DNA from 4 places in the Cobetia sp. D5 genome. Region 3 is predicted to be linked to each of the others. Evidence: predicted binding sites of a transcription regulator. Region 3 holds the regulator's gene; each other region holds the start of a gene.
The links. Region 3 encodes sigma-54, which starts transcription at its own class of promoters, with help from an activator protein. Its sites were predicted from a motif close to TGGCACNNNNNTTGCTNT; they were not measured.

Region 1 (3,653 bases), 740 kb from region 3:
ACTTCCAGCTTCACCTTGGGAAGGAAGTCGACCACGTACTCGGCACCCCGATACAGCTCGGTGTGGCCCTTCTGGCGGCCGAATCCCTTGACCTCGGTCACGGTGATACCCTGCACGCCAATCTCCGACAGGGATTCGCGCACGTCGTCGAGCTTGAATGGCTTGATGATGGCAGTGACCAGTTTCATCGTGTCTCTCCTTGGGTGATGGTGCGGGTAACGAGGCCTGCTCGTCACGCCGGTCTCTGACTCAAGCATACACCGCTTATCCAGTCAGGAAAAAAGACTCCCGCCAGGTGGCGGGAGTCTTGATGCTGCAGGTGCTGTCGCGTCCAGGCTTACTTGCGGCTGGAGGTGAATTCCGGATAGGCCTCCATACCACATTCGGCCAGATCCACACCTTCGTACTCTTCTTCCTCGCTGACGCGAATCCCCATGATGGCCTTGATGATCAGCCACACCACGAAGCTTGCGATGAACACCCAGGCGAAGATGGAGGCGGCGCCCAGCAGCTGTGCGGAGAAGGTGGCATCGTCATTGGTCAGCGGCACGGCCAGCAGACCCCAGAGACCGACCACACCGTGCACGGAGATGGCGCCGACCGGATCATCGATCTTCAGCTTGTCGAGACCGACGATGGAGAACACGACCAGCAGACCGCCGACGGCGCCGATCAGGGTGGCAGCACCGACGCTCGGTGCCAGCGGACCCGCAGTGATGGCGACCAGGCCAGCTAGCGCGCCGTTGAGGGCCATGGTCAGGTCAGCCTTGCGGAACCACAGACGGGCGAGGATCAGCGCGGCGATGACACCACCACAGGCAGCGGCATTGGTGTTGACGAAGACCTGAGCGACCGCGTTGGCCTCATCGATGTTGGACAGCACCAGCTCGGAGCCGCCGTTGAAGCCCAACCATCCCAGCCACAGGATGAAGGTACCCAGCGTGGCCAGCGGCAGGTTGGCGCCCGGGATGGCATTGATCTCACCATTCTTGCCGTACTTGCCCTTGCGAGCGCCCAGCAGCAGCACGCCTGCCAGTGCGGCGGAAGCGCCGGCCATGTGCACGATGCCGGAACCGGCGAAGTCGCTGAAGCCCGCTGCGCTCAGGAAGCCGCCACCCCAGGTCCAGTAACCCTGCACCGGATAGATGACGCCGGTCATGACCACGGCGAAGGCCAGGAAGGCCCACAGTTTCATGCGCTCGGCGACCGCACCGGAGACGATGGACATGGCGGTAGCCACGAACACCACCTGGAAGAAGAAGTCGGAACGTGCGCTGTAGTAGATGTCGCCACCGGAAGCGAGCGCTTCCTCAGCGGTATTCTCGGCACCGATCAGGAAGCCCAGGCTCGGCAGGAAGCCGCCTTCGGCGCTCGAGTACATGATGTGGTAACCGACGACCATGTACATGGTGCAGGCGATGGCGAACAGCGCCACGTTCTTGGTCAGGATCTCGGTGGTGTTCTTGGCGCGGACCAGACCGGCCTCGAGCATGGCAAAGCCGGCTGCCATCCATAGCACCAGGGCGCCACAGACCAGGAAGTAGAAGGTATCAAGTGCGTACTTGACCTCGATGATCTCGTTCATGCGGGGTTCTCCTTGTTATTGTGCGCGGGGCTCAGACAGCGTCGGCGCCGCGTTCACCGGTGCGGATACGGATGACATCGTCCAGCGGAGTGACGAACAGCTTGCCGTCGCCGATCTTGCCGCTGTTGGCCGCCTGGGTGATGGCGTCCAGTACCGATTCCACACTGTTGTCATCGACAGCCACTTCAATCTTGACCTTGGGAAGGAAGTCGACGACGTACTCGGCACCGCGATACAGCTCGGTATGCCCCTTCTGACGTCCGAAGCCCTTCACTTCGGTGACGGTAATCCCCTGCACGCCGTTGTCGGCCAGTGCTTCTCGCACGTCGTCCAACTTGAAGGGTTTGATGATGGCGGTGATCAGTTTCATGTGCTGCCCCCGTTCGCTACCGGAATGATCATTCTTGTTAAGCATGGCCAGTCAGATGAGCTGGCGGCCTGTTCCTGACAAGTGCATCGCACGAGATGTGCCATGCGGCTGAAAATCCTTGTAACTCATCTGGTTATCGCAGGATGACTGACAGTCTTTCGGCCTATGCAAAGATGGCTGAATCCGAAGGTCACCTGGCATGCACCGTAATGGTGCTGTTTCTGCGCCTTTGGGTGTGGGGGCAAGTGCTAATGTGGTGCAGGTGTGTGCCTGCCGATGAGGATTGTCTGGTGCAGGACGATGCGGGGCATGCACCCGACTCGAGGGTTGCGTATCCTTGCAGCAGGACACGACGGCCCCATGTACAGGGGTGTCATCATTTTCTGACCGGCAGTCCGCACGACGCGGCCGCCGGCCCGCAACGGCTGAGGTGCAGCATGTTCAAGAATGACGTCATCGGGCGTATGGCCCAGCAGATCGGTGAGCGCCTGCAGGATGCCTCGCATGGCCCGGAAGAGCTGCAGAAGTCCGTGCAAGGGGTGATGCGCGGTGCCTTCGACCGCATGGAACTGGTCTCGCGTGAAGACTTCGACATCATGATGGATGTGCTGACGCGTACGCGCAGCCGCGTCGAGTCGCTGGAAAAGCAGGTCATCGCCCTCGAGGCACTGCTGGAGAAGCAGGGGCTGGTGGCGGGCAATGCACCGGCTGCCGAGCCCGCCACGCCAGTGGATGACGAGGGGGAAGCCGCGGTAGCGAAGCGTGAAGCCGCCAGTCACGCCGCGGAAATCGAGCGCCAGCGCGACGCCTGATCCCCTCAGGTGACGGCTGAACCAAAACCGCCACGCCCTTTCGGGGCGTGGCGGTTTTTTGCGTCATGGGCGCCGCTGATTCTCAGGGGCGGCCTCAGGCAGTCTGGGGGCGAGTGCCCAGCATCCAGCGCACCAGACCTACCACTGAGGCGATGATCCAGAAGATCTCGATCACGAAGCTGGCGAGGTTGAAATTGATGCACAGGCTGATCAACAGCAGGATCGCCCCGCTCAGATTCATCAGGTTGTAGGTCAGGCTGCGGGCATCGAGTCTGCCTATCTGCAGCAGGAAGAAGGCGCCGACGACCAGAGTGGTGCCCAGCATGCCGATCACATCCGCCAGGGATGCTAGCGGGGCAAGCATGTCTTGCATGGGTAGTGCTCCTGAAACAAGCCGAAGTCGTCCTGAATGGCTGGCCCTTTCCGTGGGTTGGACGATTCTCTGCCGCGCAGCGGCGGCGTTCCGTGAGACAGCTTGGCGGTCATCCCGGCAAGGCCGGGACAACCGATCAAATATACAGCAGTCCCCGTCTGGCGGCACTCTTGTGGCTCTCTCGAGGGCGCTATCGCCCCTGTATGAGCACTTTCTTGGTGCAGGCAGGTATCGAGTCGGCCTCACACCATGGCCATGTGGCGACTAGTGGCGCTGAAATGCGCCAAAACAGGCGCTTTTGCGTGGAAAGTGCTGCCAAAACCGCTACTTTTAATTCGCCGCGAGCGTTTGTCGGCAATGCTGGCGAGCGACCCGCATCATCAGCACCCGGGCGCGTCGCGGTGGGTGAAGCTGAATGGCAGCCGCGATTGCAGCCGCAGTCGCAGTCGCAGATGCAGGGCACCAGACGCTCTCAATCACCAGACAGCAATAAGCCGTCACCCAGCGCCAGGC
Region 2 (3,653 bases), 920 kb from region 3:
GCGGGGTTCGCGACGCGCAGGGAGGATACGAAGGGCCACATCCGAAGATTCCTGAAGAGAGTCATGGGAGGCCAGAAGCCGCAGGCAGCTCCAGCGGGTTGGGTCTATCGACAGGCGATCCTGCTGCCTGATGACAAGGCTAACAAGTTACAAAGCTTACCGCGTTGATGCCAGCATTTGGGGCCTTCGACAAGACGCCTGTGTGCATTGACTGTCACGCAAGGCTACCACCGCGCCCTGCAGGTCTGTCAGCAGAATGGCCGATCTCAGGGAAAAGGATCAGGGGCAGAGCAAAGGATCAGAGCAAAGAGATAGAACGAAACAGGGCCACAATGAAAAACAGGGCCACAACGAAAACAGGGCCACAACGAAAACAGGGCCACACCTGTCGGTATGGCCCTGCTGTCGTCATCGTCGTGGGCTTGCCTTCACCTGGAAGGCACTCCGTCAGATGGCGTGACTAGCGAATGTCTGCCTCAACCCCGGCAGTACTTAGACGCTGTAGTACATGTCGAATTCAAGCGGGTGAGTCGCCATGCGCAGGCGCTGGACGTCTTCGCCCTTCAGCTCGAGGTAGGCATCGATCATGTCGTCGGTGAAGACGCCGCCCTGGGTCAGGAACTCACGATCGCCGTCCAGCGCGGTCAGGGCCTGTTCGAGGCTCTCGGCCACGGTCGGGATGGACTTGGCTTCTTCGGCCGGCAGGTCGTAGAGGTTCTTGTCCATCGCGTCGCCCGGGTGGATCTTGTTCTTGATACCGTCGATACCGGCCATCAGCATCGCGGAGAACGCCAGGTACGGGTTGGCCGTCGGATCCGGGAAACGCGCCTCGACACGCTTGCCTTTCGGGCTGGCGGTGTACGGGATACGGATGGAAGCGGAACGGTTGCGGGCAGAGTAGGCCAGCATGACCGGCGCTTCGAAGCCCGGCACCAGACGCTTGTAGGAGTTGGTGGACGCATTGGTGAAGGCGTTCAGGGCACGAGCGTGCTTGATGATGCCGCCAATGTAGTAGAGGGCCATTTCGGACAGACCCGCGTACTCGTCACCGGCGAACTGGTTGTCGCCATCCTTCCAGAAGGACTGGTGAACGTGCATGCCGGACCCGTTGTCACCGACCAGCGGCTTGGGCATGAAGGTCGCGGACTTGCCGTAGGCGTGAGCCACGTTGTGGATCACGTACTTGAGTTCCTGAACCTCATCGGCCTTCTTGACCAGGGTGTTGAACTTGACGCCGATCTCGTTCTGGCCGGCGTTCGCCACTTCGTGGTGGTGAACTTCGACTTCCTGACCGATGGCTTCCAGGGTGTTGCACATGGCAGCACGGATATCGTGGAAGCTGTCGATCGGCGGGACCGGGAAGTAGCCGCCCTTCAGACGCGGACGGTGACCCAGGTTGCCGCCTTCCGGCGTGGAATCGGTCGCCCAGGCACCTTCTTCGGAAGAGATCTTGAACATGGAACCGTTCATCTCGTTCTTCCAGTGCACTTCGTCGAAGATGAAGAATTCCGGCTCCGGACCGAAGAAGGCGGTGTCGCCCAGACCGGTGGACTTCAGGAATTCCTCGGCGCGCTTGGCGACGGAACGCGGATCGCGCTCATAGCCCTGCATGGTGGCCGGCTCGATGACGTCACAGCGCAGCACCAGGGTGGTGTCTTCGGTGAACGGGTCGAGGAAGGCAGTGCCGTCGTCCGGCATCAGGATCATGTCGGATTCGTTGATGCCCTTCCAACCTTCAATGGAGGAACCATCGAACATCTGACCGTTCTCGAAGAATTCTTCGTCAACTGTGCGCGCCGGGATGGAGACGTGCTGCTCCTTGCCCTTGGTGTCGGTGAAGCGCAGATCAACCCACTTGACTTCGTGTTCTTCAATCAGGGCAAGTGTCTTCTCAGCCATGGTAATTCTCCGATGGAGCCGGCGGCTCTGGTTACAGTTGGTGTCAGCGTTGTCTGGGGTTATTGCTCTATTTTGTAAGCCTTTTCTCTCATGGTCGGCGTCGTTATGCCAGCCATCAGACAGGATGCTCTAACAATGCAGCGAGCGTGCCAGAATGGCGCACGCCACATCGCTCATTTCAGTAAGCCCATGAATATGCTGAAAAAAAACATCACCATCTTCATGCATGCAGCACGAAAACCCGACCAAAGATGGGCCGACAAGGTGCAAAAAATCTTGCCGCGCAGTGCAGATTCATCATTTGAGTGCACCAAAAAACGCCATTGCTCCACATTGGTGCAAAACACTGAATCCGGGGAATTTTTCCACTCACACCCGATGATCACGTCAGCATCACATTGCGGTCATTTCTTTCTTTCATCCTCATGTTTGCCTCGACTCACAAGTTTTTTTCATCCGCGACAAGGGCGCGGAAAAGACTTGAGAGACAACCATTTGGGCACTTCAGGCCAATTGAAGGCACTCGCTGACTCGCCTCGTGAATGCACGATGCTGGCAGGAGGCATGCCATGCCCCCTATAATGCGCCCCAAATCACAAGCGCCCGGTACGCGAGCGCCCATTTTCCGCACAGGTTCCCGTCGTGATCGAGAAACTTCGCAACATAGCCATCATCGCCCACGTTGACCACGGTAAAACTACCCTGGTCGACAAGCTCCTGAGTCAGTCTGGCACCCTGGACCGCAAGGCCGAGGGTCAGGAACGCATCATGGATTCCAACGACCAGGAAAAAGAGCGCGGCATCACCATTCTCGCGAAGAACACCGCGATCCAGTGGAACGACTACCACATCAACATCGTGGATACCCCTGGGCACGCTGACTTCGGTGGCGAAGTCGAGCGCGTGATGTCCATGGTCGATTCCGTGCTGCTGCTGGTCGATGCCGTCGATGGCCCGATGCCGCAGACTCGCTTCGTGACCCAGAAGGCATTCGCCCAGGGCCTGAAGCCGATCGTCGTCGTCAACAAGATCGACCGTCCGGGCTCTCGTCCTGACTGGGTCGTCGACCAGATCTTCGATCTGTTCGACAACCTGGGCGCGACTGACGAGCAGCTCGACTTCCCGATCATCTACTGCTCTGCCCTCAACGGCATTGCCGGTATGGATCCGGAAGACCTGAAAGACACCATGGACCCGATGTTCCAGTCCATCGTCGACATCGTCGAGCCGCCGAAGGTCGAGCTGGACGGTCCGTTCCAGATGCAGATCTCCGCACTGGACTACAACAGCTACGTCGGCGTCATCGGTCTGGGTCGCATCAAGCGCGGCGCCGTCAGCCCGGGTCAGCAGGTCTCCATCATCACCAAGGAAGGCGCTGTCCGTAAGGGCAAGATCGGCCAGGTCATGACTCACATGGGTCTGGACCGCGTGCAGACCGACAAGGCGACTGCCGGCGACATCGTCTGCATCACCGGTATCGAGAACCTCGCGATCTCCGACACCATCTGCGACACCGCCACTGTCGAGGCGCTGCCGCCGCTGACCGTCGATGAGCCGACCGTCTCCATGACCTTCCAGGTCAATGACTCTCCGTTCGCCGGTCAGGACGGCAAGTTCGTCACCAGCCGCAACATCCGTGAGCGTCTGGACCAGGAACTGATCCACAACGTCGCACTGCGCGTCGAACAGGGCGAGACTCCGGAGAAATTCGTCGTCTCCGGTCGTGGTGAGCTTCACCTCTCCGTTCTGATCGA
Region 3 (3,653 bases):
GCCGGTACCGCCACCTACACCGGCCAGGTGGAAATGCGCCAGGGCAGCATGAAACTCGATGCCAGCCGCGTCGATATCAGCCGCGCCGGCAGCGGCGAGATCTCGCTGGTCAAGGCCACCGGCAAGCGTGCCTACCTGGAACAGCAGCCCGCGCCCGACGAGAAACTGGTCAAGGGCTGGGCCGACACTATCCGCTACCATGCACTGGAGCGCCGCGTGGAGCTGGTCGGCAACGCGCGTCTCGAGAAAGGCGATGACACCTTCGAAGGCGGCTACGTGGAGTACTTCCTCGACAAGCGCCAGGTGAACGCCAACAACAGCAAGACGGCACAGCAGACCGAAGGCGGTCGCGTGCACATGACTCTGACGCCGCGCGGCGCCAATGCCAGCAAGGAAAACTGAGTCATGACTGCTACTCCGCGTACGCTGAGCGCTCGCCATCTGGCCAAGGCCTACAAGGGCCGCAAGGTGGTCAAGGACATCTCGCTGGAGATCCGCCAGGGCGACATCGTCGGCCTGCTGGGCCCCAACGGCGCCGGCAAGACGACCTCGTTCTACATGATCGTCGGGCTGGTGCGCGCCGATGCCGGCAACGTCTCCATCGATGACAAGGACCTCTCCGCTGCCGCCATGCATCAGCGCGCACGCGCCGGCATCGGCTATCTGCCGCAGGAGGCGTCGATCTTCCGCAAGCTGTCGGTGGCCGACAACATCATGGCGATCCTGGAGACCCGCAAGGACCTGGATCGCAATGGCCGCAAGGCACGCCTTGAAGAGTTACTCGAGGAATTCAGCATCACGCACATCCGCGCCAGCGCCGGCATGAGCCTGTCCGGCGGGGAGCGTCGTCGGGTCGAGATCGCCCGTGCACTGGCCACCGAGCCGGACTTCGTGCTGCTCGATGAGCCCTTCGCCGGCGTCGACCCCATCTCGGTGGGCGAGATCAAGAGCATCGTGCGCCAACTGCGCGATCGTGGCATCGGCGTGCTGATCACCGACCACAACGTGCGCGAGACACTCGATATCTGTGATACCGCCTATATCGTCGGCGATGGCCAGATCATCGCCCACGGTGATGCGGACTCCATCCTGGCCAACCAGCAGGTGCGCGACGTCTACCTGGGCCACGAGTTCACGCTCTAGGGTCAGCGGCTGCGCTGAGTCCACCGGAGGCGAAAGCTTCAAAAGCCGCTGCGTGATTTTATCGCGTAGCGGCTTTTTCATGTCTGACATCAGACGCATGCATGACGTCCATACCACCTTGGTGGAAACATGGCATGCAAGTTGCTTGAATATTCACGGCAACCACTTGTCAGTGCCCCGAGTCACGGTATAGCGTAGTAAGCACGTTCCTTTGCCGTGAATTGACTGACTCCATGAAACCCACCCTGCAACTCCGCCTCGGCACCTCGCTGACCATGACGCCGCAGCTCCAGCAAGCGATCCAGCTGCTGCAGCTGTCGACGCTCGACCTGCGTCAGGAGATTCAGCAAGCCCTCGAGTCCAACCCCATGTTGGAGCTCGACGAGGACTACGAGTCGCTGGATGTCGTCGAGACACAGGATTCGAGCGAGATCTCCACTGCCGACTCCTCGAGCGAGATTCCCGAGGAATACCCCCTCGACAGTGACTGGTCGGACCTCTACCAGGACCACGCCGGTAGCCTGACCAGCTCCGGCAGTGGCAGCGGGAGCGAAGAAGGGCCGGACTTCGATCGCAATACCAGTGTCGAGAGCCTGCAGGACCACCTGCGCTGGCAGCTGGCGATGACCGACCTCGATGGCCGTGAACGCCAGATGGCAGAGAGCCTGATCGATGCCGTCGACGGTGCCGGCTATCTGAGCCTGTCACTCGACGAACTGGTCGATGGCCTGCGCGGCCAGGGCCTGCCCGGCCTCAAGGCCTCCGAGCTCGAGCAGGTATTGCTGCGTCTGCAGCAGTTCGACCCGACCGGCGTCTTCGCTCGTGACCTGCGCGAATGCCTGCTGCTGCAACTGGCACTGCTGCCGGATGATCTGCCGCTGCTGGCGCAGGCGCGCCGCCTGGTACGTCAATTCCTCGAGGCACTGGGCAACGATGACCGCAAGCTGCTCAAGCGGCGCCTGAGCCTTGACGATGACGAGCTGGACCACGTCATCCGCCTGGTGCGCGCGCTCGATCCGCGTCCGGCATCCGCCTGGGGCGAGCCCGCCAGCGATTACGTGATCCCTGATCTGCTGGTGCGCCATACCCGCCACGGCTGGCAGGTCGAGCTCAACCCGGAAGCACTGCCCAAGCTGCGCATCCAGCCGGAATACGCCGCGCTGATCAAGCGTGCCGACAAGTCCGCCGACAACACCTTCCTCAAGGACAACCTGCAGGAAGCGCGCTGGCTGATGAAGAGCCTGTCATCGCGCAATGACACCCTGCTCAAGGTCGGCCGCGAGATCATGGCGCGTCAGATCGACTTCCTCGAGCAAGGCGAGGAAGGGATGAAGCCGCTGATTCTGGCCAACATCGCCGAAGTGGTCGAGATGCACGAATCGACCATCTCGCGGGTCACGACCCAGAAGTACATCCACACCCCGCGCGGCGTCTTCGAGCTCAAGTTCTTCTTCTCGAGCCAGGTCGGTGGCAGCGGCAGTGGCGACGCCCACTCAAGCACCGCCATTCGTGCCCGCATCCGCAAGCTGATCGCGGAAGAGCCGGCCCGCAAGCCTCTCTCCGACTCACGGCTGGTCGATCTGCTTGCCAGCGATGGCATCGAAGTCGCACGCCGTACCGTGGCCAAGTATCGCGAAGCGATGGGCATCCCCTCCTCCAGCGAGCGCAAGCGTCTGGCCTGACGCGTCACCTGCGGCTGCCATGCCCCCTGCTCTCACCTCTACAATGGCAGCCGCCGCCAACCTCAAGCGCTGGATTGTCCGCTCATCAGCCTCTGACTTCGCGGGCAGTGGTGCGCCTGTCGCGTGCCCTGTAATCCCGGCAACCACTCGTCAATTACCCGTCATGGCCCATGACGGCGCGCAGAATGATGGTAAAAAACCGCCTTTCCGGCAGCGTCATTTACCGTCAATCGCATGTTTTTAAAGTCACTTTTGCGCGTATTGCACCTGGATGACACCCGAAGAACCTCCCGGAACGCCGCTTGCTCCACGCAATCGAAGCGCCTGAAAGGCGACGTACATGCAGGCATTGGCGACGAAAACCCGCCTTCTTGCGCGTCTTTCACGCACCACCCACCAGACGTGCCCTTGAAGTCCACTCCGATACCCCTCACTGAGTTGAAGACAAGCACTGAGCCACGATGCAGCGCAGCGTTGATCTTTGCGCAAAGCTTGGGCATTGTCGGTACAGACGCTCACGACATCTGATGCCACTGGCAAGGGTGCGAAAACATCGCCAGACGGTGGCCGTCAAGCCTGTTGCAGAGCGTCCGATCAGGGTTTGCTCGTAGTCAAAAAGGGTTACAATTGAATGGCAACCCGCTGGATAAAGGAGCGTGTCCATGCAAGTGAATATCACCGGGCATCATGTGGAACTTACCGATCCTCTCCGCGATTACGTCAACGAGAAGCTCGCTCGCCTCGAACGGCATTACGACAACATCACCAATGTTCAGGTGACACTGTCGATCGAGAAGGAGCGCCAGCAGGCTGCCTGCACCTTGCACG
Region 4 (3,653 bases), 1.9 Mb from region 3:
GTAGGCATCGGCGATGTCCACCTGACACAGACGCTTGGTGGAGTAGTTGCGATGGACCTCGGACAGCACGCCGATCTCCAGCCCCCAGTCACTGGGAATGCGGATGTCCGCCAGCACGTCGGTGCGCATCGAGAATTCGCCGGACAGCGGATAACGATAGCTGTCGAGATAATCCAGGTACGGCAGCGGGCCATAGACCTTCTTGAGCGCACGGATCAACGGCGTGACCATCAGGCGTGCCACGCGGCCGTTCAGCTTGCCCTGGGCGATGCGCGAGTAGTAGCCCTTGCAGAACTCGTAGTTGAACTGCGGATGGGCTACCGGGTAGATCAGGCGCGCCAGCAGGCCGCGGTCATAGGTGACGATATCGCAGTCATGCAGTGCCACCGCCTCGGCGATGCCCGAGGCCTGGACGTAGCCTGAGCAGTACCAGACATTGCGCCCCTTGCCGGCTTCCATCGGCGCCAGGCCATGCTCGGTCAGCTCCTCATCCAGCGCCCGCAGACGCGGGCCGTCGTTCCACAGGATGCGGTGATGCTGCGGCAGATGTGAGAAGAACTCCTTGGCATGCTCGAACTGGTCACGGTCGGCGCGGTCCAGCCCGATCACGATCTCGCTGAGGTAGGGCACCTGCGCCAGCTCCTCGACGATATGCTTGAGCGCCGGGCCTTCCAGCTCGGAATACAGCGACGGCAGAATCAGGCTCATCGGTCGCTTGCGGGAGAAGCGCATCAGGTCCGCTTCGAGATCTTCCACCGGACGATCGGTCAGGTTATGGAAGTTGGTGATGATGCCATTCTGGTAAAAATCGCTCATGTCAGCTCCTTGTCATGCCGAAGACACGCATCAGGCAGGCGTCAGGCGCCCAGACCTCTGGATGTCCATTCTTCCGGCTGGCCATTGGCCAGCCAGTGACGCAATCCCTCGACCCATCCCTGCGGTCCGGGGAGATTGGCGCGAAAACAGCGGCGCTCATCCGCCAGTAGCGGATAATCGGCAAGCTCCCGATCACGCTGAGAGGTATCACCGACGCCGGGGATCAGCACAGCGTTGTCGACCGCGGCCAGCAGTGGCAGGTCATTGGCGCCATCGCCGAAGCCCAGCGTCCAGGGGCGCACCCGCTCGTAGAGCCGGTAGCGGGCGATCAGATAGCGCGCTGCCACGCCCTTGTCGCTGTCCCCGGTCACGTGATGGAAGCGCCCACCACGTGTCAGCTTGAGGCCATGGCTGGCCAGACGCGTGCGAAAGTCCTCGAGACGCTCCGGCGCGTCACGCCACACCAGCGGTTCACTGGCATCACGCTGTCCCGCCAGGGCCGCGTCGCCCTCCCCCAGCCCCGTCAGCTCGCTGATTCTCGCCACCGACATCGAGGCAAAGCCCTCGAAGGCGAACTCCCCGCTCAGCTCCTCCAGCACCGCGAGAATCCTGTCGCGGGGCATCGCCACCGCGATACGACACAGGCCGTGTGCGTCCGGGGCGCTGGCCTCTTCCAGCGGGTAGGCACTCAGCCAATCGGCCGGCAACGCCACCACGCCGCCGTTTTCGGCGATCCACGGCTGGCCCGCCAAGCCCAGCGAGTCCATCAGCGGCGCCAGTTCGGCCGCCGTCTTGGAGGTGTTGGGGACGATCCAGGCACCGCGCGCGCGCAGGCGGGTCAGCCAGCTGCGCGCCGCCCCAGGCGAGTAATCGTGGTGATCCAGCAGCGAGCCATCCAGATCGGTCAGCAACAACAGCGGTGCTTGAGTCTCTGACATGTGAACTCTCCTCGTGAAGTGCTGCAGCGTGTCGGGGGTCACCTCGACAGGATCTCGTGGCACCGGACAGGCATTGCAAGAGCATTGCAGGGAATGTGCCAAGATGGTGCAGCTGCCATGACAGCCTGCCCCTTCTCACCGTGGCTGTGTTTGTGCGTCCGCTCATTTGCACCATAAAAGAGCACAAAGCCTGCCATGCATGCCCCCTCGCCACACGACGGCGCAAATCTTTCGTCACCAACGACGACGCCCTCGCATCTGCGAGGGCGTCGAGTCTACGGCTAAGTCTGTTGAGACTAGACCAGCCACAGCGACAGTTGCGGCCACAGCAGCAACATCGCCAGCACGCACAGCTGGATGGCGATGAACGGCAGCAGCGAGACGAAGATATCCTTGAGACTGATGCCTTCCGGTGCCACGCCTTTCAGATAGAAGGCGGCAGGCCCGAAGGGTGGCGACAGGAAGGACACCTGCATGTTGACCGCGAACAGCACACCGAACCATACCGGGTCGTAGCCGAGCTGCACGATGATCGGCACGAAGATCGGCAGGGTCAGCATCGCGATGCCGATCCAGTCGAGGAACAGCCCCAGCAGCAGCAGGATCGCCATCATCACCATGATGATCGCCAGCGGCGGGATATCCAGGCCGAGAATCATGCTCGACACGAAGCGGTTGCCGCCCATCAGGTTGTAGACCCCGACCAGTGCCGCCGCGCCGATACCGATCCAGATGATCATGCCGCAGGTGTTCATGGTCTGGGACAGCGCACGCTGCATCAGGGTGATGGAGAACTCGCCGCGCAGCATCACCGCCACCAGCACGCCGAAGCTGCCCATCGCCGCGGCTTCGGTCACCGAGGCCACGCCACCGTAGATGGAGCCCAGCACCAGCCCCGCGATGACCGCCGGCACACCGATGGCCTTGAGCAGCTCACGCTTGCTCTGGAAGCTGGCGCGGCGCTCCTCCTCGGGCATCACCGGCCCCAGTGAAGGGTTGCGCAGGCAGCGGATCAGCACGTAGATGATGTAGCTTGCCATCAGCACGATGGCCGGGGTGATCGCCGCGGTGAACAGGTCCGCGATCGACTGGTTGGCGATCAGGCCATAGATGATCAGCACGATGGAGGGCGGCATCATGGTGCCCAGCGAGCCGCCGGCACACACCACGCCGATGGCGATGTGCTTGTCATAGCCGAGCCTGAGCATCTGCGGCAGTGCCAGAATCCCCAGCAGCACGATCTCGCCGCCGATGATGCCGGACATCGCGGCGAGGAAGAACGCCACCACGATGGTCTGGATCGCCACGCCGCCGGGCAGTCGCCCTGCCATCACGCGCATGGCATTGAACAGGTCCTTGGCGATCCCCGAGCGATCCAGCAGCGAGGCCATCAACACGAACATCGGCACCGCCACCAGCGAATACTCGGTGACGAAGCCATAGACACGACTGGTGACCAGCGGCAGCGCCATCGGGCCGAACCAGCCGAAGGTGTAGGCCAGCGCGACCAGGCCGGTGACGAAGGCCAGCGGCAGGCCGGTGACCAGCAGCGCGAAGATGCCGCCGACCAGCAGCATCGTAGCCGTTGCAATATCCATCAGCGCGGCTCCTTGTGGTCAGCTGTGGCGTCGGGAGCGGCATCGGAAGTGGCGTCGGATGCGCCACTTCCCTCACTGCCGCCCTCGGGCGGGCGGGGCGAGAAGAAGGTCTGGTAGAGATGCCACAGCGCCTGCAGGGTCATCACCGCCAGCGCGAACAGGATCACGCCCTTGGTCAGCGCCGGAAACGGCGGATTCCATGAGGTGCCGGATCGCTCCAGCTGCCACTCGCCCAGCGGACTGTGCGAGGCACGCCAGAACATCACCCAGCCCGCATAGCTCATCGCCAGACAGAAGACGA

Region 1: U0O11_RS00340 (P-II family nitrogen regulator) is a predicted target of sigma-54. The motif match lies at 2,041-2,058, and genes of this name have one in related genera.
Region 2: glnA (glutamate--ammonia ligase) is a predicted target of sigma-54. The motif match lies at 2,034-2,051, and genes of this name have one in related genera.
Region 4: U0O11_RS13090 (HAD-IIB family hydrolase) is a predicted target of sigma-54. The motif match lies at 1,838-1,855, and genes of this name have one in related genera.

The regions. Positions count from the first base shown of each region.
Region 1 is NZ_CP142020.1:74,382-78,034, forward strand. Features, by position in the region: gene glnK (P-II family nitrogen regulator) at 1-188, opposite strand, end outside; gene U0O11_RS00335 (ammonium transporter) at 338-1,585, opposite strand; gene U0O11_RS00340 (P-II family nitrogen regulator) at 1,617-1,955, opposite strand; gene U0O11_RS00345 (accessory factor UbiK family protein) at 2,393-2,767, shown strand; gene U0O11_RS00350 (CBU_0592 family membrane protein) at 2,862-3,140, opposite strand.
Region 2 is NZ_CP142020.1:4,122,275-4,125,927, forward strand. Features, by position in the region: gene U0O11_RS17120 (DUF4124 domain-containing protein) at 1-41, opposite strand, end outside; gene glnA (glutamate--ammonia ligase) at 493-1,899, opposite strand; gene typA (translational GTPase TypA) at 2,542-3,653, shown strand, end outside.
Region 3 is NZ_CP142020.1:811,862-815,514, reverse strand. Features, by position in the region: gene lptA (lipopolysaccharide transport periplasmic protein LptA) at 1-402, shown strand, start outside; gene lptB (LPS export ABC transporter ATP-binding protein) at 406-1,143, shown strand; gene U0O11_RS03425 (RNA polymerase factor sigma-54) at 1,377-2,825, shown strand; gene hpf (ribosome hibernation-promoting factor, HPF/YfiA family) at 3,488-3,653, shown strand, end outside.
Region 4 is NZ_CP142020.1:3,135,837-3,139,489, forward strand. Features, by position in the region: gene U0O11_RS13085 (hypothetical protein) at 1-816, opposite strand, end outside; gene U0O11_RS13090 (HAD-IIB family hydrolase) at 858-1,754, opposite strand; gene U0O11_RS13095 (TRAP transporter large permease) at 2,051-3,352, opposite strand; gene U0O11_RS13100 (TRAP transporter small permease subunit) at 3,352-3,653, opposite strand, start outside.